Regions from separate parts of the Tumebacillus amylolyticus genome, predicted to be linked through region 2. Evidence: a T-box and tRNA genes for the amino acid it is inferred to sense, from the RefSeq annotation. Region 2 holds a T-box; the other holds one or more tRNA genes.
The links. The T-box of region 2 lies ahead of pheS (phenylalanine--tRNA ligase subunit alpha). A T-box ahead of a tRNA ligase gene usually reads a tRNA of that ligase, here a tRNA-Phe.
Positions count from the first base shown of each region.

Region 1: it has a tRNA-Phe gene. The T-box ahead of pheS (phenylalanine--tRNA ligase subunit alpha) is inferred to sense a tRNA for this amino acid. The anticodon was not compared.

Region 1 is NZ_JAEQNB010000012.1:495-15,751, forward strand. Features, by position in the region: rRNA gene rrf (5S ribosomal RNA) at 1-12, opposite strand, end outside; tRNA gene JJB07_RS22975 (tRNA-Ile) at 28-104, opposite strand; tRNA gene JJB07_RS22980 (tRNA-Asp) at 126-202, opposite strand; tRNA gene JJB07_RS22985 (tRNA-Val) at 220-295, opposite strand; tRNA gene JJB07_RS22990 (tRNA-Glu) at 301-377, opposite strand; tRNA gene JJB07_RS22995 (tRNA-Ala) at 386-461, opposite strand; tRNA gene JJB07_RS23000 (tRNA-Arg) at 472-548, opposite strand; tRNA gene JJB07_RS23005 (tRNA-Ile) at 569-645, opposite strand; tRNA gene JJB07_RS23010 (tRNA-Val) at 666-741, opposite strand; tRNA gene JJB07_RS23015 (tRNA-Glu) at 746-822, opposite strand; tRNA gene JJB07_RS23020 (tRNA-Thr) at 832-907, opposite strand; tRNA gene JJB07_RS23025 (tRNA-Ala) at 911-986, opposite strand; tRNA gene JJB07_RS23030 (tRNA-Leu) at 1,000-1,085, opposite strand; tRNA gene JJB07_RS23035 (tRNA-Lys) at 1,106-1,181, opposite strand; tRNA gene JJB07_RS23040 (tRNA-Thr) at 1,453-1,528, opposite strand; tRNA gene JJB07_RS23045 (tRNA-Glu) at 1,621-1,697, opposite strand; tRNA gene JJB07_RS23050 (tRNA-Ala) at 1,706-1,781, opposite strand; tRNA gene JJB07_RS23055 (tRNA-Arg) at 1,791-1,867, opposite strand; tRNA gene JJB07_RS23060 (tRNA-Lys) at 1,869-1,944, opposite strand; rRNA gene rrf (5S ribosomal RNA) at 2,169-2,285, opposite strand; tRNA gene JJB07_RS23070 (tRNA-Ile) at 2,300-2,376, opposite strand; tRNA gene JJB07_RS23075 (tRNA-Gly) at 2,397-2,471, opposite strand; tRNA gene JJB07_RS23080 (tRNA-Phe) at 2,497-2,572, opposite strand; tRNA gene JJB07_RS23085 (tRNA-Asp) at 2,596-2,672, opposite strand; tRNA gene JJB07_RS23090 (tRNA-Val) at 2,747-2,822, opposite strand; tRNA gene JJB07_RS23095 (tRNA-Glu) at 2,827-2,903, opposite strand; tRNA gene JJB07_RS23100 (tRNA-Thr) at 2,912-2,987, opposite strand; tRNA gene JJB07_RS23105 (tRNA-Ala) at 2,989-3,064, opposite strand; tRNA gene JJB07_RS23110 (tRNA-Leu) at 3,075-3,159, opposite strand; tRNA gene JJB07_RS23115 (tRNA-Gly) at 3,179-3,253, opposite strand; tRNA gene JJB07_RS23120 (tRNA-Lys) at 3,261-3,336, opposite strand; gene JJB07_RS23125 ((Fe-S)-binding protein) at 3,608-4,939, opposite strand; gene JJB07_RS23130 (FAD-binding oxidoreductase) at 4,908-6,347, opposite strand; gene JJB07_RS23135 (3'-5' exonuclease) at 6,488-7,147, opposite strand; gene JJB07_RS23140 (nitrilase-related carbon-nitrogen hydrolase) at 7,226-8,116, opposite strand; gene hydA (dihydropyrimidinase) at 8,106-9,536, opposite strand; gene preA (NAD-dependent dihydropyrimidine dehydrogenase subunit PreA) at 9,538-10,794, opposite strand; gene JJB07_RS23155 (NAD(P)-dependent oxidoreductase) at 10,813-12,162, opposite strand; gene JJB07_RS23160 (aspartate aminotransferase family protein) at 12,197-13,552, opposite strand; gene JJB07_RS23165 (CoA-acylating methylmalonate-semialdehyde dehydrogenase) at 13,574-15,082, opposite strand; gene JJB07_RS23170 (PucR family transcriptional regulator) at 15,229-15,257, shown strand, end outside.
Region 2 is NZ_JAEQNB010000001.1:1,437,846-1,453,124, forward strand. Features, by position in the region: gene ytxC (putative sporulation protein YtxC) at 1-211, shown strand, start outside; gene infC (translation initiation factor IF-3) at 612-1,130, shown strand; gene rpmI (50S ribosomal protein L35) at 1,162-1,359, shown strand; gene rplT (50S ribosomal protein L20) at 1,412-1,765, shown strand; gene JJB07_RS06800 (potassium channel family protein) at 1,892-2,548, shown strand; gene JJB07_RS06805 (TrmH family RNA methyltransferase) at 2,562-3,356, shown strand; gene JJB07_RS06810 (DUF2512 family protein) at 3,821-4,171, shown strand; T-box leader at 4,242-4,509, shown strand; gene pheS (phenylalanine--tRNA ligase subunit alpha) at 4,551-5,615, shown strand; gene pheT (phenylalanine--tRNA ligase subunit beta) at 5,631-8,060, shown strand; gene zapA (cell division protein ZapA) at 8,121-8,420, shown strand; gene JJB07_RS06830 (CvpA family protein) at 8,417-8,926, shown strand; gene JJB07_RS06835 (DUF2512 family protein) at 9,018-9,410, opposite strand; gene JJB07_RS06840 (endonuclease MutS2) at 9,534-11,885, shown strand; gene JJB07_RS06845 (PBP1A family penicillin-binding protein) at 11,985-15,254, opposite strand.

The DNA.
Region 1 (15,257 bases), on a different contig from region 2:
ATCATCACTAGACTGTATGAAAAACTATGGTGGGCCCAAGAAGATTCGAACTTCCGACCTCACGATTATCAGTCGTGCGCTCTAGCCAACTGAGCTATGGGCCCTCATCAAACATGTTGTAAAAGTGGCGGAGCTGACGGGATTCGAACCCGCGGTCTTCCGCGTGACAGGCGGACATGTTAGGCCACTACACCACAGCTCCGAGTTCAAGAAAAAATCTGGTGGAGGTTGACGGGATCGAACCGCCGACCCTCTGCTTGTAAGGCAGATGCTCTCCCAGCTGAGCTAAACCTCCACACTTGGTGACCCGTACGGGATTCGAACCCGTGAATGCCGCCTTGAAAGGGCGGTGAGTTAAGCCGCTTCTCCAACGGGCCAAGATACATGGTGGAGAATAGCGGATTCGAACCGCTGACCCCCTGCTTGCAAGGCAGGTGCTCTACCAACTGAGCTAATCCCCCGTGAAAAAAATGGCGCGCCCTGAGAGATTCGAACTCCCGGCCTTTTGATTCGTAGTCAAACGCTCTATCCGGCTGAGCTAAGGGCGCATCTATAAGGTTTTGAAAAGTGGTGGGCCCAAGAAGATTCGAACTTCCGACCTCACGATTATCAGTCGTGCGCTCTAGCCAACTGAGCTATGGGCCCGTGTCTAGCAGTGGTACAAGTGGTGGAGGTTGACGGGATCGAACCGCCGACCCTCTGCTTGTAAGGCAGATGCTCTCCCAGCTGAGCTAAACCTCCATCTTGGTGACCCGTACGGGATTCGAACCCGTGAATGCCGCCTTGAAAGGGCGGTGAGTTAAGCCGCTTCTCCAACGGGCCAAGAATACATGGTGCCTTTTACCGGAATCGAACCGATGACCTCATCCTTACCATGGATGCGCTCTACCTACTGAGCTAAAAAGGCATCTGGTGGAGAATAGCGGATTCGAACCGCTGACCCCCTGCTTGCAAGGCAGGTGCTCTACCAACTGAGCTAATCCCCCAGATTTGAAACAATGGTGCGGTCGAGAAGACTCGAACTTCCACGGGGTAACCCCCACACGCCCCTCAAGCGTGCGCGTCTGCCATTCCGCCACGACCGCATCTTATATAGAAGGAAAAATGGTGAGCCATGAAGGACTTGAACCTTCGACACCCTGATTAAAAGTCAGGTGCTCTACCAACTGAGCTAATGGCTCATGTTCACCATCGTTGTCTTTCGTTTCGTCGTCGTCACTCTCTCGCGGCGACAGGTGTTATCTTACCACGCGGCCCGCACACGTTCAACGCACTCTACCCGACAAACTCCGACAAATATTGACCTACAGAAAAACCATATCCTCCATACTTTCCGATTCTCCTGTTTTCGCAGATTTACTCCCTTTTACGCATCCCAAACCACCAACCCGGAGAACGAAAAAAAGGCCCGATCTTCCGAAGAAGATCGAGCCTTTGTACCCCAAAAACGTATGGTGCCTTTTACCGGAATCGAACCGATGACCTCATCCTTACCATGGATGCGCTCTACCTACTGAGCTAAAAAGGCAAATGGTGCAGCCATTCCACCACGACCGCATATTTAATAGTAGAAATGGAGCGGAAGACGGGATTCAAACCCGCGAACAGGATGTAAAGTGGTGGTGACCCGTACGGGATTCGAACCCGTGAATGCCGCCTTGAAAGGGCGGTGAGTTAAGCCGCTTCTCCAACGGGCCAAGATATATGGTGGAGAATAGCGGATTCGAACCGCTGACCCCCTGCTTGCAAGGCAGGTGCTCTACCAACTGAGCTAATCCCCCGTGTAAAAATGGCGCGCCCTGAGAGATTCGAACTCCCGGCCTTTTGATTCGTAGTCAAACGCTCTATCCAGCTGAGCTAAGGGCGCATGGTGAGCCATGAAGGACTTGAACCTTCGACACCCTGATTAAAAGTCAGGTGCTCTACCAACTGAGCTAATGGCTCGTGTTCTTGGTGACAGGAGTTATCTTATCACGCAGCCGGTGCACGTTCAACGTACTCCAGTCGACAAACTCCGACAAATCGCATCATCCGCTTCCCACACATCCTCCACTCTCGCGAATCCTCCACATTGCACCCGTTCTCTCTACCTCCCGAGACTCCCTTCAACCCCCAATGAACGCAAAAAAGGCCCGATCTTCGCAAGAAGATCGGGCCTTTTTCTAGTTGCCTAGCGACGTCCTACTCTCCCGGGACCCTGCGGTCCAAGTACCATCGGCGCTGGAGAGCTTAACTTCTGTGTTCGGGATGGAAACAGGTGTGGCCTCTCCGCCATCATCACTAGATCATCTATATAGAATGGTGGGCCCAAGAAGATTCGAACTTCCGACCTCACGATTATCAGTCGTGCGCTCTAGCCAACTGAGCTATGGGCCCCCAGACAACAGGGAAATCTATGGAGCGGAAGACGGGATTCGAACCCGCGACCCTCGCCTTGGCAAGGCGATGCTCTACCCCTGAGCCACTTCCGCATGGGTATTTGTACTATTTTGTAAATGGTGGCTCGGGACGGAGTCGAACCGCCGACACGTGGATTTTCAGTCCACTGCTCTACCAACTGAGCTACCGAGCCGTATTTTAATTCTGTAAAATAAGTGGCGGAGCTGACGGGATTCGAACCCGCGGTCTTCCGCGTGACAGGCGGACATGTTAGGCCACTACACCACAGCTCCGAGTTCAAGGATGAACGAGTGTCGACGTGCGGCAGGACGCCGCTGCTCTTAGTCGACCTGTCCTTTAAAAAATCTGGTGGAGGTTGACGGGATCGAACCGCCGACCCTCTGCTTGTAAGGCAGATGCTCTCCCAGCTGAGCTAAACCTCCATCTTGGTGACCCGTACGGGATTCGAACCCGTGAATGCCGCCTTGAAAGGGCGGTGAGTTAAGCCGCTTCTCCAACGGGCCAAGATACATGGTGCCTTTTACCGGAATCGAACCGATGACCTCATCCTTACCATGGATGCGCTCTACCTACTGAGCTAAAAAGGCATGGTGGAGAATAGCGGATTCGAACCGCTGACCCCCTGCTTGCAAGGCAGGTGCTCTACCAACTGAGCTAATCCCCCAGATAAAACATGGTGCGGTCGAGAAGACTCGAACTTCCACGGGGAAACCCCACACGCCCCTCAAGCGTGCGCGTCTGCCATTCCGCCACGACCGCATATATTATATAGTAGAAATGGAGCGGAAGACGGGATTCGAACCCGCGACCCTCGCCTTGGCAAGGCGATGCTCTACCCCTGAGCCACTTCCGCGAAAACATGGTGAGCCATGAAGGACTTGAACCTTCGACACCCTGATTAAAAGTCAGGTGCTCTACCAACTGAGCTAATGGCTCATGTTCACCGTGTGTCTTTCGTTTCGTCGTCGTCACTCTCTCGCGGCGACAGGTGTTATCTTAACATGAGTTGATTCGACATCTCAACACGCATATTCGACTCCATTTCGACAAAAACAGACTGTATACCCCATTCTATGAAACTATCACGCCGAAACGATAGGATACACACTCTATCTCCCTCTTACAACGTTTCACATGGAACAATGTCGAAACCACCGCCTTTTGATGCGAAAAAAGCCTCTGCCCGTGACGGGACAGAGGCTCTTTTTCACAGAACGCGATCCAAAAGGTCCATGATATGCACCGCTTCCATCTGCCCTTCACACCCAGCGCGCTGGATGCCTTTGCGCATCTGGAGCAAGCAGCCTGGGTTGGACGTGACGACTAAGTGAGCGGAGGTCGATTTGACGTTCTCCATCTTCTCGTCGAGGACTTCCATCGACATGTCGAAATTGGTGATGTTGTAGATGCCCGCCGATCCGCAACATCGGTCGGCCTCCATCATCTCCACATATTCCACACCCGGAATGCTGCGCAAAAGTTGTCGAGGCTGCGCGCGAACACCTTGACCGTGAGCGAGATGGCAGGAGTCTTGGTAGGTGATCCGCACGCCCGGCAACTCTCCGCGAAACTCCAACGCAGAAAAAAGTTCTGCCGCCAATTCATTCGCATCGCGGCACTTCGCGACGAACTTCATCGCCCGTTCCTGCCACTGCGGGTCGTCGTGGAACCAGTGGTGATATTCTTTGAGCGCCGCCCCGCAGCCGCCGGCGTTGTTGACGATGAGATCGACGCCTGCCGCTTCGAATGCCTCTATATTGCGTTTCGCCAGTTCCTTTGCACCGTTTTGCTCACCGGAGTGAGCATGGAGAGCGCCGCAACACGCTTGCTCTTCGACAAAAACAACTTCACAGCCCGCCTTGGTCAGTACTCTCGCCGTGGCTTGGTTGGTCTCAAAAAACATGACGTCCATGATACAGCCTTTGAACATCCCAACGCGCAGATTTTGGGAGGCGTCTGGTTCGGGATGTATCACAGACTCCCTTTTCATCCGTTGCCAAGGAGAAGCTACTTGATCCACAGCCGATTGCATCTCCCGCATCGGGCGCGGGAGGAGGTTGATCAGGCCCATTTTGTTTGCGAGCTTCTGAAGCCCGAGTGTTTGGGACGCCCAGAGCATCGTGCCCAAGCGGTCGATGCGGTCCGGATTCGGAAAGATTTCCTCAAACAACAAGTCGCGCAAGAACGAATGTTCGCCTATGTCCTTCTTGTTCCTTTCCACCACGTCGCGGGCGGTTTCGAGAAGCGAGCCATAGGGAACGCCCGCCGGACAAGCCGTCTCACATGCACGGCATCCGAGGCAGAGGTACATGTTGTCCTCGAACTCGGCGTCCACGTTAAGTTGCCCATCGACGACTCCTTTCATCAACGCGATACGACCGCGTGGAGAAGCCGATTCCTTGCCGGTTTGGCGGTAGGTCGGACAGGCGGGCAGGCAGAATCCGCACTGCATGCAGTTCAGGATCTCCTCCCTGTCGAAATTGTCGAGAAGTTGAATGAGATTAGGATTAGGCATGGTTGTGTTCGTGTGTGCAGGCATGCGTTTTCACCACCACTCTGCGTCGATCGCTTTTTGCAAACATTTTGCCGGGGTTCATGATCCCGTGCGGGTCGAACGCTTCTTTGATCCGTTTCATGAGTTCGATGCCGGACGGACCGACTTTGAGATCGAGGAACCCCGCCTTCGCCATCCCGACCCCGTGTTCGCCGGTGATCGTGCCGCCCAATTTGATGGCCGCGTGAAAAATTTCTTCAAACGCTTGCTCGACACGGTGAATCTCCTCGAGATCGCGCTCGTCCGTCAAGCACGTCGGATGCAAATTGCCGTCTCCGGCGTGGCCGAACGTACAGATTTGCAGGTTGTATTTTCGAGCGATCACGTCCACTTGCTCGACCATTTCGGCGAGGTGGGCACGCGGAACCGTTGCGTCCTCGAGGATCGTCGTCGGCTTCACGCGAGCCAATGCAGAGAGTGCGGCGCGGCGGGCAGCCATGAGTTTGGCGCCCTCTTCGACCGTTTGCGCCAGACGAACTTCGGTGGCACCCTCTCCCCGACAAATGTCTGCCATGCGGGCGATGTCTTGCTCGACTTGCAAGTCCGTCCCGTCCTGCTCGATGATCAACATTGCCTTCATATCGAGAGGCAGCCCGATGCGAGCGAAGTCCTCGACGACCTCCATCGTCGCTTGGTCGAGGAATTCCATCGTCGCCGGAATGATCTTGGACGCGATGATTCGTTGGACACTTCGAGCCGCGTCAGACAGGCTCTGGTAGTACGCGACCATCGTCTGTTTCGCAGGCGGCAAAGGCAGGAGTTTTGCCGTAATTTCGGTGACGACGGCCAGCGTCCCTTCGGAGCCGACGAGCAATTTCGTCACATCGTACCCTGCGACGTCCTTCGCATTTTTGCCCCCGAAGCGGACGACTTCCCCGCCGGGGAGAACCGCCTCGATTCCCATGATATAGTCCTTGGTCACGCCATATTTCAGACCGCGCATGCCTCCCGCGCACTCGGCGACATTGCCGCCCATCGTGGAAATTCGCATGCTTCCGGGGTCAGGTGGATAGAACAAACCCACCGCTTCGACCGCTTTATGCAAATCGGCTGTGATCAGCCCCGGTCCGAATGTAGCGGTGAGATTCTCTTGATCAATTTCATGCAACCGCCCCAAACGGTTCGTCACCAGCACAATTCCGCCCTCTGTGGGAACCGTGCCTCCACAGAGATTCGTACCGGAACCTCGGGAGACGATCGGAATTCGATACTGGTTGGCGACTTTCAACACCGCCGCCACTTCCTCGACGGAACTCGGCATGACAACGGCGTCCGGCATCGCTTGATACAGCGGCGTGGCATCATAAGAATAGGTGTACAAGTCATGGGGTGAATCCATCATCCAGCGGTCGCCGACGATGGCTCGCAACTGGCTTTTGATCTCCGTATTCATAAAAGGGAGCACGCTCCTCGTCTTCTTTTTGTTCATAAATATCTGTAAATTCAATCTATCACAACACAACTGAAAAAACAAAAAAGACTCGATCCGCCGAGGAATCGAGTCTTTTTTTCGGCCCCTGTTGGCCCCATCTCTTACGGTCTTCGCCCGACACGCTCTTGGTCCTTGCCTCGGCGGGTGCGTCCCGTGGTGCTCAGCGGGCGCGACGGGCGTCTCGTCTGTTTTGGGGCGAAGGCCCTCAACAGGCCGACGTGGTTGTTGCGTGCGAGCTGCAATTGCTTGTACAGCGCTTTGAAGATTTGAGCCGTGTTGCGGGCATCGTCGACGGCGCTGTGGTGTGCTCCGATCGGCTTGAGCTGCAGCGCTTCGAGCGCTTCCATGAGTCCGGTTTGGTTCTTGACTTCTTGGAGCCGTCCGAACTCCGCTTGCAGGTCGTTGTAATTGCGCAGCCAATCGAGAGGGACATGGTGCATCTTGCAGTTCTGAATCAGCGTGCGAATGTCGGTCGGACCCCAGGTCAGCAAGAAATACTCTTCCTCGCCGATCCACTTGAGGAACTGTTTCCAGACTTTCGCAAAGTCCTCCGACGTCCGCACGTCTTCCGGTTTGATCTTCGTCATGCGGACGGTGCGTTTGTTGAGCATCCGCGCTCGCTTGGGTCGGACAAAAGAGGCAAATTGGTCACATTCCGTCAGATCGCGATCCAACTTCACCGCCCCGATGGAGATAACCTCCGGGATCTGCCCCTTGGCGAACGTCGCCACCCATTCTAAGTCAAAGATGATGAACTTCATCCTCTCACCTCCCAAGACACTTCTAGTTTGCCACGCAAAAAAAGACCTAATCCACGAAGGATCAGGTCTTTCTCGTCTTCAAGGCAGAAGTTCCACCATGTTGTGATACGTTTCCGGACGGCGGTCTCTGTAAAACTGCCAGAGATCGCGAACTTCGTGCATTTTGTTTTTGTCCATTTCCGCCACGATGATCTCGTCTTGGTCACGAGAGCCCACCGCCACGAATTGGCCCCGCGGGTCGACGAGGTACGATTGGCCGTAGAATTCGCCCATGTTCCAAGGAGCTTCTACGCCGACTCGGTTGATGGCGGCGACATAGTAGCCGTTGGCGACCGCATGCGCCGGTTGCTCCAATTTCCACAAGTATTCGGACAGCCCGGCCACTGTCGCAGAAGGGTTGAAGATGATCTCCGCCCCGTTGAGCCCAAGCAGTCGAGCGCCCTCCGGGAAGTGGCGGTCGTAGCAGATGTAGACGCCGACTTTGGCAAAGGCCGTATCGAACACCGGATAGCCCAAGTTGCCCGGTTTGAAGTAGAACTTCTCCCAGAACCCGTGCCCTTCTTCGCCGACCGCCACATGCGGGATGTGCTGTTTGCGGTATTTGCCAAGGTAGGAACCGTCTGCGTCGATCACGGCGGCCGTGTTGTAGTAGATGCCGACGCCCGCTTTTTCATAGACCGGGAGGATGATGACGACGCCGAGTTCCTTCGCCAAGTCTTGGAAGAGGCGCGTCGTCGGGCCGTTCGGGACTTCCTCCGCCGATTCGTACCATTTCGGATTCTGTTCGGCGCAGAAGTACGGGCCGTAAAAAATTTCTTGCAGGCAGATGATTTGCGCCCCTCTGTTGGCTGCCTCGCGCACGAGGCCGATGTGTTTTTCGATCGCTTTTTCCTTGTGAACGGCGACCGGTGCGTCACCGTGGACGTCGTTTTTTGCTTGAATCAAGCCGATTTTGACTTTATAGGACATGGGGTTGCTCCTCCTTTAGCGTCGGGGATGCGCCGAATTTGTGACGCTTGATAAAACGTCCGTTGCCCTTCGTGCCGACGAATTTTTTGTCCCGGATGACGAATTCGCCGCGTGCCAGCACCGAGACGACCTCGCCGTGGACTTCCTTGCCTTCAAACGGGTTGTAGTCGACGTTCATGTGGTGCGTTTTGGCGGAGATCGTGCGCGTGACGTTCGGGTTGAACAGGACGATGTCGGCGTCAGACCCGACGGCGATCGTCCCTTTTTGCGGGAACATACCGAAGAGTTTGGCCGCTTTGGTGGAGGTGATGTCCACGAATTGGTTCAGCGAGATTCGTCCCTTGTGGACGCCTTCGGAGTAGACCACGCTGAAGCGGTCTTCGATCAGCGGGCCGCCGTTGGGGATCTTGGTGAAGTCGTTGCGACCGAGTTCTTTTTGCCCTTTGAAGTTGAACGAGCATTGGTCGGAGCCGATGGTTTGCAGGATTCCGTTTTTCAACGCGCTCCAGAGCACCTCTTGGTGCCAGGCTTCACGGAGCGGCGGGGACCAGACGTATTTGGCTCCTTCGAAACCGGGGCGTGCCAGTTCGGAGATGTCGAGCGTGAGGTATTGGGGGCAGGTTTCACCGTAGACGTTCAGGCCCTTCTCTCGCGCTTCTGCGATGCGTTGTACCGCTTCGGCGCACGAGACGTGGACGACGTAGAGCTGGGATCCGGCAAGGGCTGTGAGGGCAATGGCACGGCCCGTTGCTTCTCCCTCCGCCATCGGCGGGCGGGTCAGGGCGTGGTAGATCGGGTCGGTCTGTTCGTTCTCCAACGCCTCTTTGATCAGGAAGTCGATGACGTCGCCGTTTTCGGCATGCACTTGGATGAGGGCTCCGAGTTCCTTGGCACGGATCAGCGTTTTGAACAGCGTCTCGTCGTCCGCTTGGAATACGTTTTTATAAGCCATGAACACTTTCAGCGAAGTGACGCCCTCTTCGACGACGTCTTCCAGTTGGTGCAGGACGGCGTCGTTGGCTTCGGCGATCATGAGGTGGAAGCCGTAGTCGATCACCGCTTTGCCGTGCGCTTTGGCGTGCCAGGTATCAAGAGCTTCGCGAATCGACTGCCCCTTGGACGTCAAACAGAAGTCGATGATCGAAGTCGTCCCGCCAAAAGCGGCCGCACGCGTGCCTGTTTCAAAGTCGTCGGCTGTCGTCGTCCCGCCAAACGGCATGTCGAGATGCGTATGCGGGTCGATCCCGCCCGGAAACACATAGCATCCGCTCGCGTTGATCTCTTCGGCCCCCTCCGTTTCTTTGGAAAAAAGGGCTCCCGCTCCGATGGCGACGACTTTTTCTCCGTCGATCAAGATGTCCGCACGATACGTATCGGCCGCTGTGACGACGATGCCGCCGCGAATCAGTTTTTTGCTCACCTTACTTCACCCCCGATTGCAGTTGGTTCCAAGATTGCGGTTGTTTTTCGGTCGGGATTTCGACCATCTGGATCGTGCCGTCCACCGGGCAGACGATGGAGCAGAGATTGCAGCCGACACAATCGTCCTCGCGCACGACGAGCAGCTCGCGACCCGTATCCGGCTCTCGGACGCGGTCGATGCATTGGTGCGAGGTGTCTTCGCAGGAGATGTAGCATTTGTTGCAGTTGATGCAGGTGTCGTTGTTGATGCGGGCGACGACTTTGTAGTTCAGGTTGAGATCGCCCCAGTCGGAGTACGTGGCGACCGATTTGCCGACGAGGTCCATGACGGAGGGGAGCCCTTTTTGATCGAGATAGTGGTTGAGGCCGTCCTTCATGTCCTCGACGATGCGGAATCCGTGGTGCATGGCGGCGGTGCAGACTTGGAGCGAGCCTGCGCCCATCAGCAAGAATTCAACGGCGTCTTGCCAGTTTGAGATGCCGCCCATGCCGGAGATCGGGAGCGCGATTCGGGAGTCTCGCGCGCATTCCGCCACCATGTTCAAGGCGATCGGTTTGACGGCGGGACCGCAATAGCCTCCGTGTGCGCCTTTGCCGTCGACGTGCGGGTAAGGAAGCCACGAGTCGAGGTCAACGCCCATCAGCGAGTTGATGGTGTTGATCATGCTCACGGCATCGGCACCGCCTTGGCGAGCAGCACGTGCGGTGAATCGGATGTCGGTGATGTTCGGGGTCAGTTTGACGATGACGGGGGTCTGCGCCACTTCCTTGACCCATTCGGTTTGTTGGCGCACCATGTCGGGCTGTTGACCGGAGGCAGAGCCCATGCCGCGTTCCGCCATACCGTGCGGGCAGCCGAAGTTCAGTTCCAAACCGTCGACACCCACGGCTTCGACCGCTTTTACAATTTCGTGCCATGCTTCGCGCTTGGGTTGCACCATGAGCGAGACGATCAGCGTGTTGTGGGGAAACCTTTTCTTGGTTTCGGCGATCTCGCGCAAGTTGTCTTCCAGTGGACGGTCTGAGATCAATTCGATGTTGTTGAAACCGAGCACCCGTTGCCCGCCGCGATGAATGGCGGCGTAGCGGGAAGAGACGTTGAGCACGGGCTCGCCGAGCGTTTTCCAAACGACGCCGCCCCAGCCCGCTTCGAATGCGCGTTGCACTTGATAGCCGGAGTTGGTCGGAGGAGCGGATGCCAACCAGAACGGGTTGGGTGATTCGATACCGGCAAATTTGATCCGTAGGTCTGCCATGATTGCGCCTCCTCTGGCTTAGGACTGGACTTTTTGCGAGGTGAGTTGCGTGTGAACGGCGACGGCGGCGTCCTTGCCCTGTTGCACGGCGGTGACGACCATGGCGTCCGTTTTGCCGGTTTTGAAAATGAAATCGCCGATGGCGAAGACGTTCGGTTGCGATGTTCGGTACGTTCCCGATTCAACCAACGGGATGCCGTGTTCATGCTGAAGTTGGAAAGCGTCGATGAGGTGGGTCTGACGGGTTTGGCCGATCGCTTTGATGACGAAATCCAGTTCGAGGGTGAACTCGCTGCCTGCCACTTCTCGGGGTCGGCGGCGACCGCGCTCGTCAGGTTCGCCAAGTTCCATGCGGATGAGTTGAAGTCCGGTGACGCGGCCGTTCTCGCCCAAGATGCGTGTGGGTGCGACGAGCCAGCGGAACTCGACGCCGTCGTTTTTCGCGAATTCATATTCGAACTCGTAGGCGGTCATTTCGGCGACGGTGCGGCGGTAGAGAATTTTGACGTTGTCTGCGCCAAGTCGCGTAGAGCAGGTGGCGGCGTCGATGGCGGTGTTGCCCGCGCCGATCACGGCAACTTTTTTGCCAAGCAGGTGGTTGGTGAGCGGTTTGGTTTTCGTGTCTTCTACGAATTGCACGGCGTCGAGCACGCCTTGAAGGTCCTCGCCCTCGATGTTCAGCGCAGGAACGTATCCCATGCCGGCGGCGAGAATCACGGAGTCATGGTTGTCGAGTAAGTCTTGGGCGCTGACGTCCTCGCCGATTTTGGTTTCGAAGCAAAATTGCACGCCGAGCGCTTCGATCTGCTCGACTTCCCAAGCGACGACATCCTCCGGCAAGCGAAAGGAGACGATTCCGTAGGCGTTGAGTCCGCCCGCACGCGGTTTGGCTTCGTAGACGGTGACTAGATAGCCCAGACGCGCGAGATCGCGGGCTGCAGAGAGACCTGCGGGACCGGCACCGACGATGGCGATTTTTTTCCCATTGGGGTCTGCGGTTTTGAAGAGCGCAGTGTTCGGTTTGGTGTTTTCCATCGCCCAGTCGGTGGCGTGTCGTTGCAGGAGGCCGATCTGGATGGCTTTGGAAGCAGCCGGACCGTTGAGGACGCACGCTCCCTCGCACAGTTCAGACGTTGGGCAGACGCGCGCACAGCTCGCTCCGAGCGGGTTGGAATCGAGGATGGTCAACGCGGAGCCGAGGAGGTTGTCGGTGGTGATTTTTTTGATAAAAGACGGGATGTTGATCCCCGTCGGACACGCTTGCACGCACGGGGCGTCGTAGCAGAACAGGCAACGATTGGCTTCGTCGACCGCTTCTTTGGGCTTGAGCGCGGGGACGACTTCCTTGAAGTTGTCTTGCAGGCTCATGAGGCTTCCCTCCTTTTTGGCTTCGTTCAAGGGTCTAGAGTTGTTCGAAGACGTCGCGGAGGACGTTGACGAGGAATTCGAGGTCTTCTTCGGTGGTGGAGAACGGCGGCGCGAGAGTGAGGATGTTGTTGAAGCCGGGGATCGTGTCCCCGTTGCGGCCGATGAGGAGGCCGCGTTTTTTGCATTCGGAGATGACTTTCAGGACGCGGTCTGGCGCAGAAGGGGCTTTGCTGGTGCGATCTTCGACGAGTTCGATGCCACAGATGAAACCGAAGCTGCGGATGTCGCCGACGTTGGGATGGTTTTCAAGGGTTGCGAGTTTGGAGCGCAGGTCGTGGCCGAGTTGCTCCGCTCGTTCGATGAGCCCTTCGCTTTCGATCAGCTCCAAGTTGCGCAGGGCAAGGGCGCAAGCGGCGGGGTTGCCCCCGAAGGTGTTCAGGTGACGGAAGTGTTGGTTCGGCCCCGGTTCGAGGAACACGTCGGCGATCTCGGCGCGTGCAGCTGTGGCGGAGAGGGGCAGATACCCGGAGGTGATGCCCTTTGCCATCGTGACGATGTCCGGCTGCACTCCGAAGTTTTGGTGACCGAAGGGACGGCCGGAGCGACCCGCGCCGCAGATAACTTCATCGAGGATCAGGAGGACGCCGTGTTTGTCGCAGATCTCGCGGACTTTCGGGAGGTATTCGGGAGGTGGAACGATGACGCCGCCGCCTGTGATCGTCGGCTCCATGATGACGGCGGCGACCGTTTCGGCTCCCTCCCAGTTGATCATTTCGTCGATGGCGTTGGCGCACTCCATGTTGCAACTGCCGTAGGTTTTGCCGTAGGGACAGCGGTAGCAGTACGGCGGCGGGACGTGTTTGAAGCCGGGGGCGAGCGGTTCGTAGGATTGTTTGCGAACGGCTTGCCCGGTGGCCGCGAGGGCTCCCATCGTGTTGCCGTGGTAGGCTCGGTAGCGGGAGATGAATTTGTAGCGACCGGGTTCGCCGCGTTGCGCGTGGTATTGACGCGCCATTTTAAAAGCCACTTCGTTGGCTTCCGACCCGCTGTTGGAGAAAAAGACGCGGTACTCCCCCGCCAGCCACTCGCTGATTTTTTTGGACAGGTGGATGGCGGGAACGTGGCTTTGAGTCAGCGGGAAGTACGCGAGCGCTTTCATCTGCTCATAGGCGGCGTCTGCTAACTCCTGTCGTCCGTAGCCGATGTTGACGCACCACAACCCGGACATGCCGTCGAAATAGCGGTTGCCGTCGATGTCGGTGATCCAAGAGCCTTGGCTCTCGGTGACGATCATCGGGTTGGGGTTATACGGGGACATGTGGTGCCACATATGAGTGCGGTCGGTTTCGAGCAGGGTCTCTTTTTCATGGTCTTGGTCGTTGGCGGGCATCTTCGAGCCTCCTCGGGTTCGCTATTTCACGAATGTTTTTTGGGAACCGATGTTGGAGTCGCCGTCATCGAACCAACGGGTGGTGACGGTTTTTTTCTTGGTGAAAAAGTCGATGCCGTCTTGGCCGTTGGCGTGCAAGTCGCCGTAGAACGACTTTTTCCAGCCCGTGAAAGCGAAGAAACCGCTCGGAGCGGGAACGCCGACGTTGACTCCGACCATGCCGGCTTCTACGCGGTGTGCGAAATCGCGTGCTCGCTTGCCGCTGTTGGTGTAGATGCAGGCGCCGTTTCCGAAGCGTGAATTTTTGATAACTTCAAGACCTGCTTCAAAGTCGGGGACGCGCACGACGCTTAGGAACGGGGCGAAGATTTCCTCGCGCACGATCGCCATCTCGGCATGCGCTTGGTCGAAGATCGTCGGGCCTGTGAAAAAGCCGTTCGGATGCTGTGCCGCCTCCTCTCGCCCATCGCGGACGAGTTTTGCGCCTTCGGTGAGCCCGGTTTGGATGTAGGAGTGGACTTTTTCTCGGTGGGAGTCGCGGATGACGGGACCGAGGTCGATGCCTGGGTCTAATCCGTTGCCGATTTTGAGGGCGTTGGATTCTTGGATGAGGTGTTGGACGAGAGTGTCCGCTACAGATTCGACCACGACGACGACGCTCGCCGCCATGCAGCGTTCCCCTGCACATCCGAACGCGGAGGATGCGATGGTTTTCGCAGCGCGTTTGAGGTCGGTGTCGGGCATGACCAAGTGGTGGTTCTTGGCTCCGGCGAGGGCCTGCACGCGTTTGCCGTGGGCAGAGGCGGTTTTGTAGACGTGTTCGGCGACCGGTTGGGAACCGACGAAGGAGACCGCTTGGACGTCGGGGTGCTCCAAGAGACCGTTGACCACGTCATGGGCACCGTTTACGACGTTGAAGACGCCGTCCGGCAGGCCGGCTTTTTTCAAGAGTTCGACCACTCGAATGGTGGAGAGCGGCGTGCGTTCGGAGGGTTTCAGGACGAACGTGTTGCCTGCGGTGATCGCGATGGGGTACATCCACATCGGGACCATCAAGGGGAAGTTAAACGGCACGATGCCGGCGACCACGCCCAGTGGGAAACGGATCATCTCGCAGTCGATGTCGCGGGCGATGTTGGGGAGTGCTTCGCCTTTTAGCAGCGGGGTCATGCCGGCTGCGAATTCTACCATTTCAATGCCGCGCATAACCTCAGCATGAGCCTCGGACAGGTTTTTTCCGTTTTCGAGGGTGATCAGGCGGGCGAGTTCGTGTTGGTGTTCGAGAAGCAATTGTTGATAGCGGAACATGATCCGCGTGCGGTCGACGACCGGCGTGTTGCTCCAGGCAGGAAAGGCGTGGAGCGCCGCTTCGACGGCGGCGTCGACTTCGATTTTTGTGGAAAGCGGCACGCGGCCGATGATTTCGCCGGTTGCAGGGTTGGGGACTTCTTCGTAACGGTCGGTTTCGGAAGGGACCCAACAACCGCCGATGTAGTTTTGGAGTTTTTCACCGGTTTCTGTGACTTTCATGGAACACAGCCCCTCTAAGTGGTTTTTTATTGTACATTGTCGTGTTGTACTAGTTGAGTTTACATGCGGATTCACAACTTTAGCCCAGACACTTTGTCAGGTGCGAGGGTCGAAGATGTTTACATCTTGTCAGGAGGTGGCCGATTTTGAAGAAAGAGTCCTTGCTGACGGTGGA
Region 2 (15,279 bases):
CATGATCGAAGAGACGATGAGCGCGTTGATCTCCGCCGCTCCGCAGAAGGTTCACATCCACTTGGCGCACGGCCGGGACCTCGTCCCGCCGATCGTGGAGACGGTGAAAAAAGTCTTCGCCGAGTCTGCCGTCCTCTGCTCCGACTGCCCGCTTTGTGAAGAAGCGCGCACGTGGCACCCGACGACGAATGCCGTCGACCGCAAAATGTGACAAGTTTTGCAAAAAAGTGTTGACATAGGCAGGCTGGTTGTTTATATTGATTACAAAGCAAGACGGATTCTCTAGTACAAGTTGCTGTCAGCGCTTTTGCCTTTGCTGCAGGGAGCAGAGGTGGGGGCGCTTTTTTACGAAATTTGATCTGTATTGCTTGACTGTGACTCTGAGTCATGGTACGATGCAATACGGAAGTTCATATGGCACATGACCACAAGCAGAAGCACTCGCGCTTCTCGCCCAGGAACGCTCGATGAGCAGTGAACGGGTTTTGGAGTTTGAATTGTCACGACCGAAATGTCGTCTTTTCATATGCGAGTGTATGACTTACACGTCATGCACTCGCATATTTGTTTTTCTGCAAGGTTTTGCCCAGAACTTCAGGAGGTGACAGGTTATTAGCAAAGAAGAGGTTCAAATCAATGATGGCATCCGTGCTCGTGAAGTACGGTTGATCGACGCGAATGGTGACCAGCTCGGGATCAAGTCTCTGCGTGAAGCGATGCAGATCGCAGGTGAGAAGAACTTGGACCTGGTCAACGTGGCTCCGACCGCGAAGCCGCCGGTTTGCCGGATCATGGACTACGGCAAGTTCCGCTACGAGCAGAGCAAGAAGGAAAAGGAAGCCCGCAAGAACCAGAAAATCGTCTCCATCAAGGAAGTTCGCATGACCCCGAACATCGAGGAACATGACTTCCAGACCAAGTTGCGCAACACCGTCAAATTCCTCAAGGAAGGCGACAAAGTCAAAGCATCCGTCCGCTTCCGTGGTCGTGAAATCACGCATACGGAAATCGGTCAGCGCGTTCTGAACAAACTCGCTGAGGAATGTGCAGACATCGCAACGGTTGAGCGTCACCCGAAGCTCGAAGGCCGCAGCATGATCATCATCCTGTCGCCGAAAACAACCAACTAATATTTAGACTCGATTTGGAGGTCACGCAATCATGGCTAAGATGAAAACTCACCGCGGCGCGGCGAAGCGTTTCAAAAGAACTGGTTCTGGCAAACTGAAGCGTTCCCACGCTTACCGTAGCCACATGTTCTCCAACAAGGAAACCAAGGTAAAACGTCACCTGCGCAAATCCGCGATGGTTCACCCGTCCGACCAAAAGCGCATTGAGCAAATGCTCACCTACCTGTAAGACCATTACATCCACATACGCAACGTTTTTGATTGCATAGGAGGTTACTGAAATGCCGAGAGTTAAAGGTGGTACCGTTACCCGCCGTCGTCATAAAAAAGTCCTGAAGCTGGCACGCGGTTTCCGCGGTTCCAAGCATCGCCTGTTCCGTACTGCTAACCAGCAGGTCATGAAATCCCTGATGTACGCATACCGCGACCGTCGCCAGAAGAAGCGCGACTTCCGCAAACTGTGGATCGCTCGTATCAACGCGGCAGCTCGCCTCAACGGCCTGTCCTACTCCAAGCTGATCCACGGCCTGAAAACCGCTGGCGTCGAAGTCAACCGCAAGATGCTGGCTGACCTCGCTGTTAACGATGCAGCAGCTTTCGGCGAACTCGCTACCCTCGCAAAAGGCAGCAAGTAAGCCAAAGCAAATGAAAAGACCTGACCTTCTGGGCCAGGTCTTTTTTTTCTGGGCAAAATGGGGTAGGCTACGAAGAGATACATATACGCAGGGATTGGGATTTGTGGAGGAGGCGAAAGGACGCAGATGGCACAAAAGCAATTTGCGGTCATTGGGTTGGGGCGTTTTGGCAGCAGTGTCGCTCGGACGTTGTATGAAATGGGGTATGATGTGCTCGGCATCGATATGGATGAAGAGCTCGTGCAAGACTCTGTGGATACTGTGACGCATGCTGTGGCGTGCGACTCGACCGATGAGAGTGCGTTGAAGTCGATTGGGATTCGCAATTTTGATGTTGTCGTTGTCGCGATCGGGGATGATGTGCGAAGCTCCATCCTGACCACGCTGATCTTGAAAGAGATGGGCGTGAAGATGATCGTCGTCAAAGCGCAGGATACGATGCATGGCAAGGTGTTGGAGAAGATCGGGGCGGACCGTGTCGTCTATCCGGAACGCGATATGGGCGCGCGTGTCGCTCACAACCTGATCTCGCCGAACATTGTGGATTATATTGAGTTGGCCGAAGATTACTCGATCTTGGAGATTCAAGCACCGAGTAAGTTCGTGGGGCGTTCGCTGGAGCAGATTGATATTCGCCGGAAGTATGGGTGCAATGTCATGGCGATCAAGCATCGGACGCATATTAACATTGCTCCCATTGCAAGCGACATCATCCATGAAGGGGATGTGTTGGTCGTGGTGGGCCGCAATGAGGATCTGGATGAATTGGACGAAACGAGATAAGGTGGCGTAGCAGATGGAACAGATCATCTCAACGAAGAACAACAAGGTTAAGCAGTGGGCGTCTTTGAAGCAGAAAAAGTTTCGGAATTCGACGGGGCTTTATCTGTTAGAAGGGGTCCGTTTGGTTGAGGAAGCGATTGATGCGGGGGCTCCGGTTGTCGAAATTTTGATCAGCGGCGATCCGCAGTCGGGGCGTTTTGACCGGATTATTACCGGCGCGACCGGGCTTGGGGTTGAGCTGTACGAGGTTTCGGAGTCTGTGCTCGAACATGTGGCGGATACGCAGTCGCCGCAGGGGGTTATCGCGGTCGTCAAGAAGAGCGAGGGCGATGCGTTTGCCTTTGTTGCGAATAAGGAAAAACCGTTGTATCTGCTGCTGGATGGGATTCAGGACCCGGGGAATTTGGGGACGATGATCCGTACGGCCGATGCGGTTGGGGCGACGGGTGTCTTTGTCGGTGCTAGTTGTGTGGATGTGTACAACCCGAAAGTTGTTCGCGCGACGATGGGGTCTATGTTCCACCTCCCTGTGTTTGATGTAGAGCTGAAGGAACTGCTGCCGAAGTTGAAAGAGTTGGGTGTGTCGGTGGTGGGGACTGCTGTTGATACCGATCAGACTGTGTTCGCGGCAGACTTTGGTGGGGCGGTGGCTTTGGTCATTGGTTCCGAGGCTCACGGGGTTTCCGATGAGATCGCCGGATTGGTCGATACTCAGGTCATGCTGCCTATGCCGGGCAAGGCTGAGTCGTTGAATGCTGCGATTGCGGCTTCTGTTATGCTGTATGAGGCTTTGCGTCAGCGGATTTAGGCTGGGTGGTACGGGGGAGTGGGGTTGGGGGGCGGTCGGGTTCCGGTAGAAGTCCCCTCCCTTTGATTGAGTTTTTTGTAGGTACGGGAGGGGACTTCTAAAGTCACCACTCCCTGCCCCCCAACCCCCCTCCCCCTAAGCACAAACTCCCACTCATAAAGGGTTTTAGGGATAAGGGCAATTCAAGAGCAAGTTCTAGGGCAAGACCTCCATGAAAGGGGGTCTTTTTGTTTTTGGGGCCCTTTTTTTGAGATCCTTTTTTGAGTTCTTTGGGTTTCGTGGCCGGAGGGGGCTTGCAGCGGAGGGCGGGGATATCGTTGGAGGAGCGAGTTCTCTAACGAGGCGGTTTTCCTCGTTAGGGTGTCTGAGCGGGGCAACGATGTCCCCGACCGGAGCCGACCACAAACTCTCATAATAACTCTGCTCTCCGGGCATCCTCTTAGTATCATAGGAGGTGCTAGGGAATGAATCAGGTGCTAGGCTTCATCGTAAAGTACCTTCTGACGGTGGCATGTATTTATTTTGTGGCATTGTTCACGCCGAGGCACGGGTATTTGAATCTGGCCCACGCCCTCGTGCTCGGTCTGATCATTACCGTTGTGAATTTTGTGATTGACGCCATCGTGCCGAAAGCGGTCAATTCGATCCTGGCTGTTACGTTGGAGTTTGTTGTGACCGTTTTGGTTGTGAAGTTTGGGGATTTGTTGTTCTACAATTTGAGTGTGAACTGGTACTTTGCTCTGTTCTGCGGGTTGACGGTCGCTCTCGCCGAAGTGTTTTATCACCAGAAGTTTGTGCGCAAGGCGGAGATGTAAGTTTTTACATGGATGAAGTTGCATTTGGATGTGGGGTATACTATACTAAGTAGCAACAATTGAAGATGGTGTATCAGCGATGATGGAGAGAGTAGGCATTATGTTGGAACGTATCAGGGAATGGGTGTCACCGACTGCAAGCACCCTTGCGCATCCGAATGCTGAAGTTCACTCCGTAGCTGCTCGCTTGAAGGAGCTCCCTTTTACCTGGAGCTTTGGGTAGGGCGTGCCGGTGTGTCAACACCGTTATCTTGCAATGAAGTGGAGTTTTTAGGCATGCGTTTTTTGTGCCTATTGCTCAATAAGGGTGGTACCGCGAAGACCTTTTCGTCCCTTGTGGAGGAAGGGTCTTTTTTATTTTTCTAGGAGGGAATTTGACATGAGAGAACAGCTGCAAGCGCTCAAGGAACAAGCGCTGACCGATCTGCAAGCTCAAGATTCGTTGCAAGCACTCGGCGACTGGAAAGTGAAGTATCTGGGAAAAAAAGGGGAACTGACCGCCATCTTGCGCGGCATGGGCGGCCTCAGCGCCGAAGAACGTCCCGTCATCGGCCAACTGGTCAACGACGTCCGCGATGCTCTCGAAGCGGCTCACAATGAGAAGGAAGCCGACTTCAAGAAAGCGGAGCGCAACAAACGTTTGGCTGAGGAAGCGATCGACGTCACGTTGCCGGGCCGTTCCATCTCCGTGGGCTCCGAACATCCGTTGAACCAACTGATCCGCGATATCGAAGACATTTTCGTAGGGCTTGGCTTCACCGTCGAGGACGGGCCGGAAGTCGAGTACGACTACTTCAACTTTGAAGCGATGAACGTGCCCAAGAACCACCCGGCACGCGACATGCAAGATACGTTTTATGTGACCGAGGAGATTTTGATGCGTACGCAAACGTCTCCGGTCCAAGCTCGCGTCATGGGCGCCAAAGCGGCAGAAGCTCGTGCCAAAGGCCAGGAATACCCGGACCCGATTCGCATCATCTCGCCGGGCCGCGTCTATCGTCGCGACGATGACGATGCCACTCACTCCCATGCGTTCATGCAGATCGAAGGTCTCGTCGTCGATCACAACATTCGCATGAGTGACCTGAAAGGTACGTTGCTGACGTTCGCTCGCGAGATCTTCGGCGATTCGGTGCAAGTGCGTCTGCGTCCGAGCTACTTCCCGTTCACGGAACCGTCTACCGAGGTGGATGCAACGTGTCACAACTGCGGCGGTAGCGGGTGCCGGACTTGTAAGGGAACGGGCTGGATCGAGATTCTGGGTGCCGGCATGGTGCATCCGAGCGTGCTCGAAATGGCCGGCTACGACCCGAAAGTATTCTCGGGCTTCGCGTTCGGGATGGGCGTGGAACGCACCGCGATGCGTCGCTACAGCATCGAGGACATTCGTGGCTTCTACCAGAACGATGTGCGCCTGATGCAGAACTTCAAGTCGCGGATGTAGGAGGAGAGACAGACTATGAAAATTAGCTACCAATGGCTGAATGACTATATCGACATCGCGGACCTCACGCCGCAACAACTGGGTGACAAACTCACCGAAGCCGGGATTCCGGTTGAAGTGTTCACCGAACTGAACCAAGGCATCACCGGCGTCGTCGTCGGTCATGTCCTCGAAACCCGTCAACACGAAAACGCCGACAAACTGCGCGTCTGCACCATCGACGCAGGTACCGGCGAGAATTTGCAAATCGTCTGCGGTGCCCCGAACGTTGCACCGGGTCAAAAAGTTCCCTGCGCCGTCGTCGGCTCGGAACTGCCGGGTGACTTCAAGATCAAAAAAGCCAAGCTCCGTGGCGTCGAGTCCCAAGGGATGCTCTGCTCCGCCAAAGAACTCGGCATGGATATCAAATTGCTCCCGAAGGAACAGACCGAAGGCCTCTACATTCTCCCGACCGATGCTCCGGTGGGTGCAGAGATTGCTGACTACCTGCACCTGAACGACACCGTCATGGAACTGGAATTGACCCCGAACCGTTCGGATGCTCTCAACTACCGCGGCGTCGTGTACGAAATCGCCGCGATCCTTGGGCGCGAAGTGAAGATGCAAGAGGAGTTCAAAGCTCCGCATCTCACCCCGACTCCGGTGACGGTCAAGATCGAATCGGACAACTGCACGAAGTACTCCGCGCTCGTCGTGAAAGGTCTCACCGTTGCGGAATCCCCGCTCTGGCTGCAAGCGAAGTTGCTGGCGGTCGGCGTGCGCCCGATCAACAACATCGTCGACGTGACCAACTTCGTCATGTTCGAACTGGGTCAACCGCTTCATGCATTTGACCTGAGCAAAGTCGCAGATGACACGATCATCGTCCGCCAAGCGCAGGACGGCGAAACGCACGTCACCCTCGACGGCGTCGAACGCAAACTGGATTCCTCGATGCTCGTCATCGCCGATCCGGAAAAAGTGATCGGTCTCGCAGGCGTCATGGGGGGCGAGAACTCCGAAGTCGATTCCAACACGACCACCATCGTTCTGGAATCTGCGTACTTCGATCCGGGCACAACCCGCAAAACGGGCAAAGCGCTCGGCTTGTTCTCGGAAGCACAGAAACGCTTCGAAAAAGGCATGATCGACCAAGGCATGGTCACCAACTCCCTGTTGCGCGCGGCGCTTTTGATCGCCGAACTCGCAGGCGGCGAAGTGGTCGGTTCTCCGGTCGAAGTGGTGAAGCAAGGTGCCGAACCGCAAGTGCTGGACATCGCGCTGGAACGCGTCAACAACTACCTCGGCACCTCGATTTCGGAGGGCGAAATGGTGGAAATCCTCACTCGACTCGGCTTCGAAGTTTCCGGCTTCAAAGTGGACGGCGCTCATCGCGTCACCGTGCCGACCCGTCGTCCCGACATCACCCGCGATGTCGATCTCATCGAAGAGATCGCCCGCATCTACGGCTATGACAAAATCCCGGCGACTCTGCCGCAGGGTCAACTGATCCGCGGCGGTCTCTCCCACGAGCAACGTCTGCGCCGCCATGTGCGCGAACTGCTGATCAACAGCGGGTTGACCGAAGTCATCACCTACACGTTCCAATCTCCGGCAGCACTCGATCGTCTCGGCTTGGCGGACGATGAGCAACTGTCGAACCGTCTCGCGCTGATGCACCCGATGTCGGAGGAACGCAGCGTTCTGCGCACGCACATGCTGCCGTCTCTACTGGAAGTGGTCGAGTACAACCGCAACCGCAAAGCGAACGACCTCGCGTTGTTCGAAGTCGGTCGCGTGTTCTTCCCGGATGCAGATGCTGCTCAACTCCCGACGGAGCGCACGCGCATCTCCGGGATCTTCACAGGCAATTTCAGCGCCGTTGGCATCGGGGAGAAGCCGCGTCCGGTTGATTTCTTCACCGTCAAAGGCGTTGTCGAAAACGTCCTGGCGGGTCTTGGCATCGACGGCGTCACCTACAGTGCTGTAGAGATGGCGAGCATGCATCCGGGCCGCACCGCTGATATTTGGAAAGGCGATCTGTTCCTCGGCTACGTCGGCGCTCTGCATCCCGAAGTGGAAGAAGCGTGCGACTTGCCGCCGACCTACTACTTCCAATTGCATCTCGAAACTTTGCTGGAAGCGCGCGTAGGTCGTGAAGTCACCGTCGCTCCGCTGCCGAAGTTCCCGGCGATGGAACGCGACATCGCGGTTCTCGTCGATGTTCACATCCCGGCAGGTCATATGCTGGGCACGATTCGTTCGGCGGCGGGTGATCTGCTGGAGAGCGCTCGCGTGTTCGACTTCTACCAAGGGCCGCAAGTACCGGCCGGCAAAAAGTCGCTCGCCTTCGGTCTCGTCTACCGTTCTCCGGAACGGACGCTGACGGACGAAGAAGTGACCGAACGCCACAACCGTGTGCAAGAAGCGTTACAAGAGGGCTACGGAGCAGAACTTCGCGCGTAAGAAGGAGTTTATGACCTGCGAAGCGAATTGTGCAGGGAGACGAGAAAGGGGCGAATTCCCTTGCTGAAAAATCCCAATTCCAACAGCGCCGACGTGAACAAGATCAAAGCTGTGATTTACGGCCAAGATTATCAGATAAAGGGCAGAGCCTCCGTGGATCAACTCCGCATGGTAGCGATGCTCGTGGATCATAAAATGAAGGAAATCGGTGAAGCAAACCCGCGACTCGACCTCAACCGTGTCGCGGTGCTTGCCGCCGTCAACGTGGCGGACGAATATTTGAAACTTCGCCAAGAGTACGAGGACTTGTTGCGCATCCTCGAACAGGCGCAGCAACTTGGAGGAGGAGAGCAAGAGTGACCGATCTGGTGATCGGCGTCTTCCTGTTGCTTGCCGCCTTCAACGGGTGGAGAACGGGATTGGTGCGGCAGATCATCTCGCTGGTTGGAATGCTTGCGGCCTACTTTATCGCCAAGACGGTGTATCCGTCCTTCGTTCCGGTTGTCGCCAAGTACGTGTCGGTGACTGCAGGAACGAACGACAACCCGGTGGCGGTCTTGATTGAGAAGGCTGTCCTCAAGAACTTGCATCAAGCGATTGCGTTTCTCGTGCTGTTTTTCCTGAGCTTCTTTGTTGTGAAATTCATCGGGAAACTGCTCGATCTGCTCGCCAACCTGCCCGGCCTCTCCATCGTCAACCGTTTCTCCGGTGCCTTGATTGGCTTGACGCTCGCGGTGTTCATCGCGGCACTCGTCGTCAATGTCATGAACTTGATGCCGCAAGAATCGGTGCGGAGTCTGTTGCACGATTCGAAACTGGCGTCCTTGCTCATCACGGAGTTCAAAGGTTTCTTGCCGTTGTCATGACCACTTTTCTTTCCTACGTCGAAAAAGCCCTAGTCCGATTCAGATCGGCTAGGGCTTTTTCGTATCACTCGCTTTTAGTCAGTTTTGCGGGTTAGTCGTCGTGACGGTCACGCAAGCGTTCTGCAGCACCGTGACGGTTGCCCAAGACGTTGCCTTTGACATCCCCCGGTACGAACAGGTCGATCAAACCGATGACCAGCGACGCAAGGATTGCACCGAACAGGGTCACATGCATGCCCGGTACGAACAGTTGAGCGAGGTAGATCACAACGACGCCGCTGATGAAGCCGACGATCCCACGGCTGTACGGAGAAATTCGGCGACCAAACAGCAGTTCAATCACCCAACCCATAACGGCAATGACTACCGCAGCGATCAGTGCGGACGTGAACGACAGACGGCTGAATCCGGGGACGAGCATCCCGATGACCATCAGGACGATGGCCGATACGATAAAACGGACGATAGCACCCAAGACTTTCACGTGTACATCTCCTCCTTTAGCTGTTTTGATGTCAGTAAGGCGTTGCGAGTGTAGAAATAGAATGTCCCTTTTTCGCACGGAAAATGTGTTATAATTGTTTTCAAGATTTTGGGGGTGACCGCAATGAATGAACGAGTGCTGCGCGTACTCGAATACGATAAAATCCGTGAGCAAGTGGTCTCCATGGCCTCTTCCTCGCTGGGCAAAGACATGGCGCGGGACTTGTACCCGTCCACACAATTGGAGGAAGTGGAAACTTGGCAGCAACAGACGGCGGAGGGCGTTACCGTCTACCGTTTGCGCGGCTTGATTCCAATGGGCGGCATTCACGACAACCGGGGTCCATTGCGTCGCACGACGATGGGCGGCACATTGACGGCGCTTGAGTTGCTCGACATCGCCGACACGATCATGGGCGGCCGTCGTCTGAAAAAATTCCTCCACGACACGCATGAGGAGGAAGCGCTTCCGCACTTAATTGCGATCTCCGAAGTGATTCCTGAATTGCGCGATGTCGAAGAGGATGTACGCTCTTGCATTGACGAAAACGCCGCCGTCCGCGACACGGCGTCGCCGGAACTGCGCCGCATCCGCGGTGAGATTCGCACGATGAACGCTCGGATCAAGGACAAGCTCGACAATATCATGCGCTCGTCTTCGTATCAAAAAATGTTGCAAGAACAACTGGTCGTTCAACGCAACGACCGCTACTGCGTTCCGGTAAAGATCGAGTTCCGCGGGTCGTTTGACGGGATCGTGCATGACCAATCCGCGTCGGGGAACACCCTGTTCATCGAACCGGCGGCCGTCGTGCAGATGAGCAACAACTTGCGCGAATTGGAGATCAAGGAAATTCGCGAGATTGACAAGATCCTCGCCCGTCTCTCCGGCGAAATCGGACAGCGTGCTCATGAACTTTTGGATGCACAGGATGCGCTCGCGGAACTCGATTTTATTTTTGCCAAAGCGACGTACGCCAATGAATTGCGCGCCACCCGTCCGGAGATGAACGAGGACGGCGTGATCAACATGCGCCGTGCGCGACATCCGTTGATTCCGCGCGATGTGGTTGTGCCGTCCGACATTCGGTTGGGCGAGGATTTCTCGCTGCTCGTCGTCACCGGCCCGAACACCGGCGGTAAAACCGTCACGTTGAAAACGTACGGTCTCTTGACGCTGATGGCGATGTCCGGTCTGCACGTACCGGCAGACGACGGCTCCGTGGTTTCGACGTTTGACGAAGTGTTTGCCGACATCGGAGATGAGCAATCGATTGAGCAGTCGCTCTCGACGTTCTCTTCGCATATGACGAACATCGTCCGTATCCTCGAACACGTCGACTTCCGCAGTCTCGTGCTGTTTGACGAATTGGGTGCCGGAACCGACCCGACGGAGGGTGCAGCGCTGGCGATGGCGATCCTCGACTTCCTCAAGGAGCGCGGAGTCAAAACGGTTGCCACCACGCACTACAGCGAGTTGAAAGGCTATGCCTACAACGAGCCGAGCGCGATCAACGCGTCTGTCGAGTTCGACGTGGAGAGCTTGCGACCGACGTACAAATTGCTGATCGGCATACCGGGTCGTTCCAACGCGTTTGCGATTTCGCAACGCTTGGGTCTGCGCAGCGACATCATTGAGGAAGCGAAAGCCCGTCTGAAGACCGAAGACGTGGAAGTCGACTCTCTGATTCGCAAGTTGGAACAAAACCAACTCACCGCAGAGAAGGAACGGGAGAAAGCAGAAGACCTGCGCCGTGAGATGGAGCAGATGATGGCGGACTTCGAGCAGGAGCGCGAAGCGTTCCTCGCACAGAAGGACAAGATCATGGAGCGTGCCGAGCAAGACGCACGCCGTGCCGTGCAGAAAGCGGATCGCGAGGCGAAGGAGATCATCGAAGAACTCCGTCGCATCGCCGCCGAAGAGCGCGGGCAAGTCAAGGAGCACCGTCTGATCGAACTGCGTAAGCAGTTGGAGGAGTCCGCTCCGCAGATGGCCCGCGAATCTCGCGCCGCCAAAGCGAAACCGTCCGCTCGTCCGCTGCAGGTCGGCGATCATGTCCGCGTCGTTCACCTGAACCAGAAAGGTGACATCGTGGAGATGAAAGGCAAGCAAGCGATGATCCAGATCGGCTCGATGAAGACCAAAGTGTCGATCGATTCCCTCGAACTTCTGCCCAAGGAAAAAGCCCCGACCCGCACGGTCGCCGGCCGCAAAGGTTCGGAGCCGAAATCGATGGGGTTGGAACTCGACCTGCGCGGTTTCAACATCGAGGACGGCATTATCAAAGTCGACAAATACATCGACGACGCCATCCTCTCCGGCATGGGCATCATCCACATCGTGCACGGCAAAGGCACAGGTGTGTTGCGCAACGGCATTCAGGACTACCTGAAATCGCACCGCTACGTGAAATCCTACCGCTACGGCGGCGAGGGCGAAGGCGGCAACGGAGTAACGGTCGTGACGCTGAAGTAACGACAGCGTGAAAAGAGCATCAGGCCTCAACAGAGGCAGGATGCTTTTTTCATGCACGAAAAAAGGCACCGCCCTCATCACGAGAGGGGGTGCCTTTTTTTACATCGTGGCGCTGGCGGACGGAGACGGAGAAGATGTGGAGCCGTCTGCGTTGACCGAGCGAACGCGGTAATAATATTTCTGTCCGGGTGTTGCCGAGGCATCCGAGTAGGTGGTGTCCGACACGGCACCGATCTGCATCCAAGTCGAACCGTTGGTGCTTCGTTCCACCACGTAGCTTTTCGCACCTTGCGCAGATGTCCAGTTGATCACGAGGGACACGCCGGTTTTTTGCGCGCTCACGTTAGCGGGAGCAGTTCCTTGCGGTTGACCGCCGCCGTTGCCGTTTCCATCGCCGGAACCGTTATTGTCGCCGCCATTGTTTCCGCTGCTCAGCACAGTTCCTTTGACCGGAGTCGAAGCGTTCGACTCTTGGGTGCCGGCCATCGACGTGATCTTGTAGTAGAACGTCGCGCCGGGCAAGGCCCCGACATCGGTGAAGGCGGTGTCGGAAGTGGCACCGACTTTTTGGTAGGTTCCGCCCGCTTCCGTGCTTCGGTAGATCGTGTAGCCGGTTGCATTGGGCACGGCGCTCCACGAAATCGTCAACCCAACGGCAGCCGGTGCAATCTGCACACCGGACGGGACGGCAAGCGAGACTTGACCCGCCGTGACGCTGACGGTCGAACTCGGTGCCGAGTGTGCGCCGTCGCTGTCCAAAGCAACGATTTGATAGGAATACGACTTGCCATTCTCAACCTTGCTGTCTGTGAACGCCGAATCGGTCACTTCCTGCAGGATTTGGAACGGACCCGCTTCGCTGTCCGCTCGCAACACGAGGTAGCTTTTCGCGCCCTCTACGGCATTCCATGTCAATCCGATGGAAGTCGCGGTGGAAGCGGAGACTTTCAAGCCGTTCGGGGTCTTGCTGGACTGCACGGAAACGCCGTCCTTGAGATCGCCCTCCGGCAATTCCATCTCCCAATCGGAGGGGCGATAGGAGTTGTTGTTATCGGGCAGTTCGTAATGATCGCGTTTGATGAAGATTCCTTCCTTGACCATGTAGGAGGGGGTGGAATTGGTGGCGAGGTACTTTTTGCCGTTTGCTTCGTAGTACTTGGCTTTGACCAGCACATCGTCTTGCTCACGCGGTTCTGCGCCTGCCGGGAACAGTTCGGTTTTGACCGCTTTCTGTGCTTGGCAGAGCTCGGAAGGCAATTTGCCGGAGTACGTGCAGATCGCAATGGAGCGCACACCGCCCGGATTCGGGAAGAAATCGGCCGTGCGGTCCTTTTGCGTCGGCAACACTTGGCCCATGATCTCGTTCCAGAGCTTCTTGGGACGGTTGCCTTCGCCGCTCAGCAAATTGTGCGGGATGTTGTAGCCGACCCAGATGCCAAGCGTGACGTCCGGAGTGTAGCCGATGAACCAAGCGTCTTTGTCTTCGTTGGTCGTCCCCGTTTTGCCCGCGATCGGGTAGCTTGGGAACTTGCGACCGACTTCGCTTGCCGTACCTTTGCGCACGACGTCCTCCATCATGTCATTCATGATGTAGGCGGTGTTGGCGTTAAACACTTGGTCGGTCTTGGATTCGTGCTTGTAGATCGAATTGCCGTCGCGGTCCTTGATCTCTTCAATCATGTAGGCGTCTCGGTAGACGCCCGCATTCGGGAAGGTCGTGTACGCCGACGTCGCTTCCAAAACGGTCAAGCCTTGCGACAAACCGCCGATGCCGGCTGCGAGGTTTTCATCGGTGTCAGCAATGGTGGTGACACCCATCTTGCGCACATAGTCGAGACCGACTTTGGGCGTGATGTCATGAAACACTTTGAGCGCCGGGATGTTATACGATTGCTCCAGCGCAACGCGAGCGGTCATCAGCCCGTGGAATTTTCGGTCCCAGTTCATCGGGAAGTATTTGCCGTTGGCGGCGTTTTGGTCCGGCCAGACCATCGGCACATCGTCGATGACGGAGCCGGAACCGAGTTTTTTCAAATCAATCGCCGGGCCGTAGACGGCAATCGGCTTCATCGTCGAACCCGGCTGACGGGGACGGGTGGCGTGGTTGATCTGGTCTTGCTCATAATTGCGACCGCCGCCCATGGCGAGCACGCGACCCGTTTTGTTGTCGATAAGCGATGCGCCGGATTGCTCCATGGCGTTTTCCACATGCGTGGTCTTGCCTTTGTTGTCCGTCACATCGTAGGTGAGGTTCTTCGGGTAGAAGTCGGCATTGTTCAACACGTTGTCGATCGTGGTTTGCATCGTGCGGTCGATCGTCGTGTAGATTTGGTAGCCGCCGCGGAACAGGGCTTGTCGCGCTTGGTCGAGCGTCTCGTACTTGCCGGTTTTGAGCAATTCTTCGGCAGCGCGGGTTTCGATCTCGGAGTTGAGATACGGGAAACTGCCGGCGACGACTGCCTTTTTTTGCGAGACTGCTTGAATTTCGGCGGTCACGTCGAATTTTTTCGCTTCTTCGTATTGGGCGGTGTCGATGTACCCGTTCTGCAACATCTCGCGCAAGATATACTCTTGGCGGTCTTGGACGTTGTCCATGTTCTCGTAGACGTTGTACATGCTCGGGTTGTTCGGCAGAGAGGCCAACACGGTCGATTCGGCGAGGTTCAAGTCTTTCGAAGGCTTGTTAAAAATCGCCTTCGACGCTCGTTCGATTCCGTAGAGGTTCTCGGTGCCGGACTTGCCGAAGTAGATCCAGTTGAGGTACGTGGTCATGATCTCGTCCTTGGTCAGTTGTTTCTCCAACTGGATGGCGAGGTACCCCTCTTGGATTTTGCGCTCCCATGTGCGGTCTTGCTCCGGGAACATGGCGTTTTTGATCGTTTGCTGCGTGATCGTGGATGCCCCGGACTTAATGGAATGACCGATGGCGTTCTGTGCAAACGCACGAGCCATCGCGTATGGATTGATACCGAAATGAGAACGGAAGTTTTTATCTTCGGCTGAGATAAAGGCGTTGACGACAAATGGCGAAACATCGTCCACCGACTTGATCAAGTCGCGGTTGCCGTCTCCTTGCAGGGAAAACATGAATTGCTGACCCGAATCGTAGACTTTCGTGGTCGCGGCCATGTTCGTAATTGCGTTCAGGTCGAGTTCCGGCGCTCGTTTTGCGACCGTTACGACATAACCGGCCACAGCACCGCCGCCGATGATGGCAGCAGATAGGGAAACGAACGTGAAGATCTTGAAGGCTTTCCAAAAACGCCCTCGCTTCTTCTTGGTCTTCGTCGGGGTCGCGTCGGAAGATTTGCTCTTCTCAACGCCGCCGTGACGATCACTGCGGGAACCCGTAATTTGTTGGTCGTCCATGAATGTTGTACCTCCCCCTCGCTTT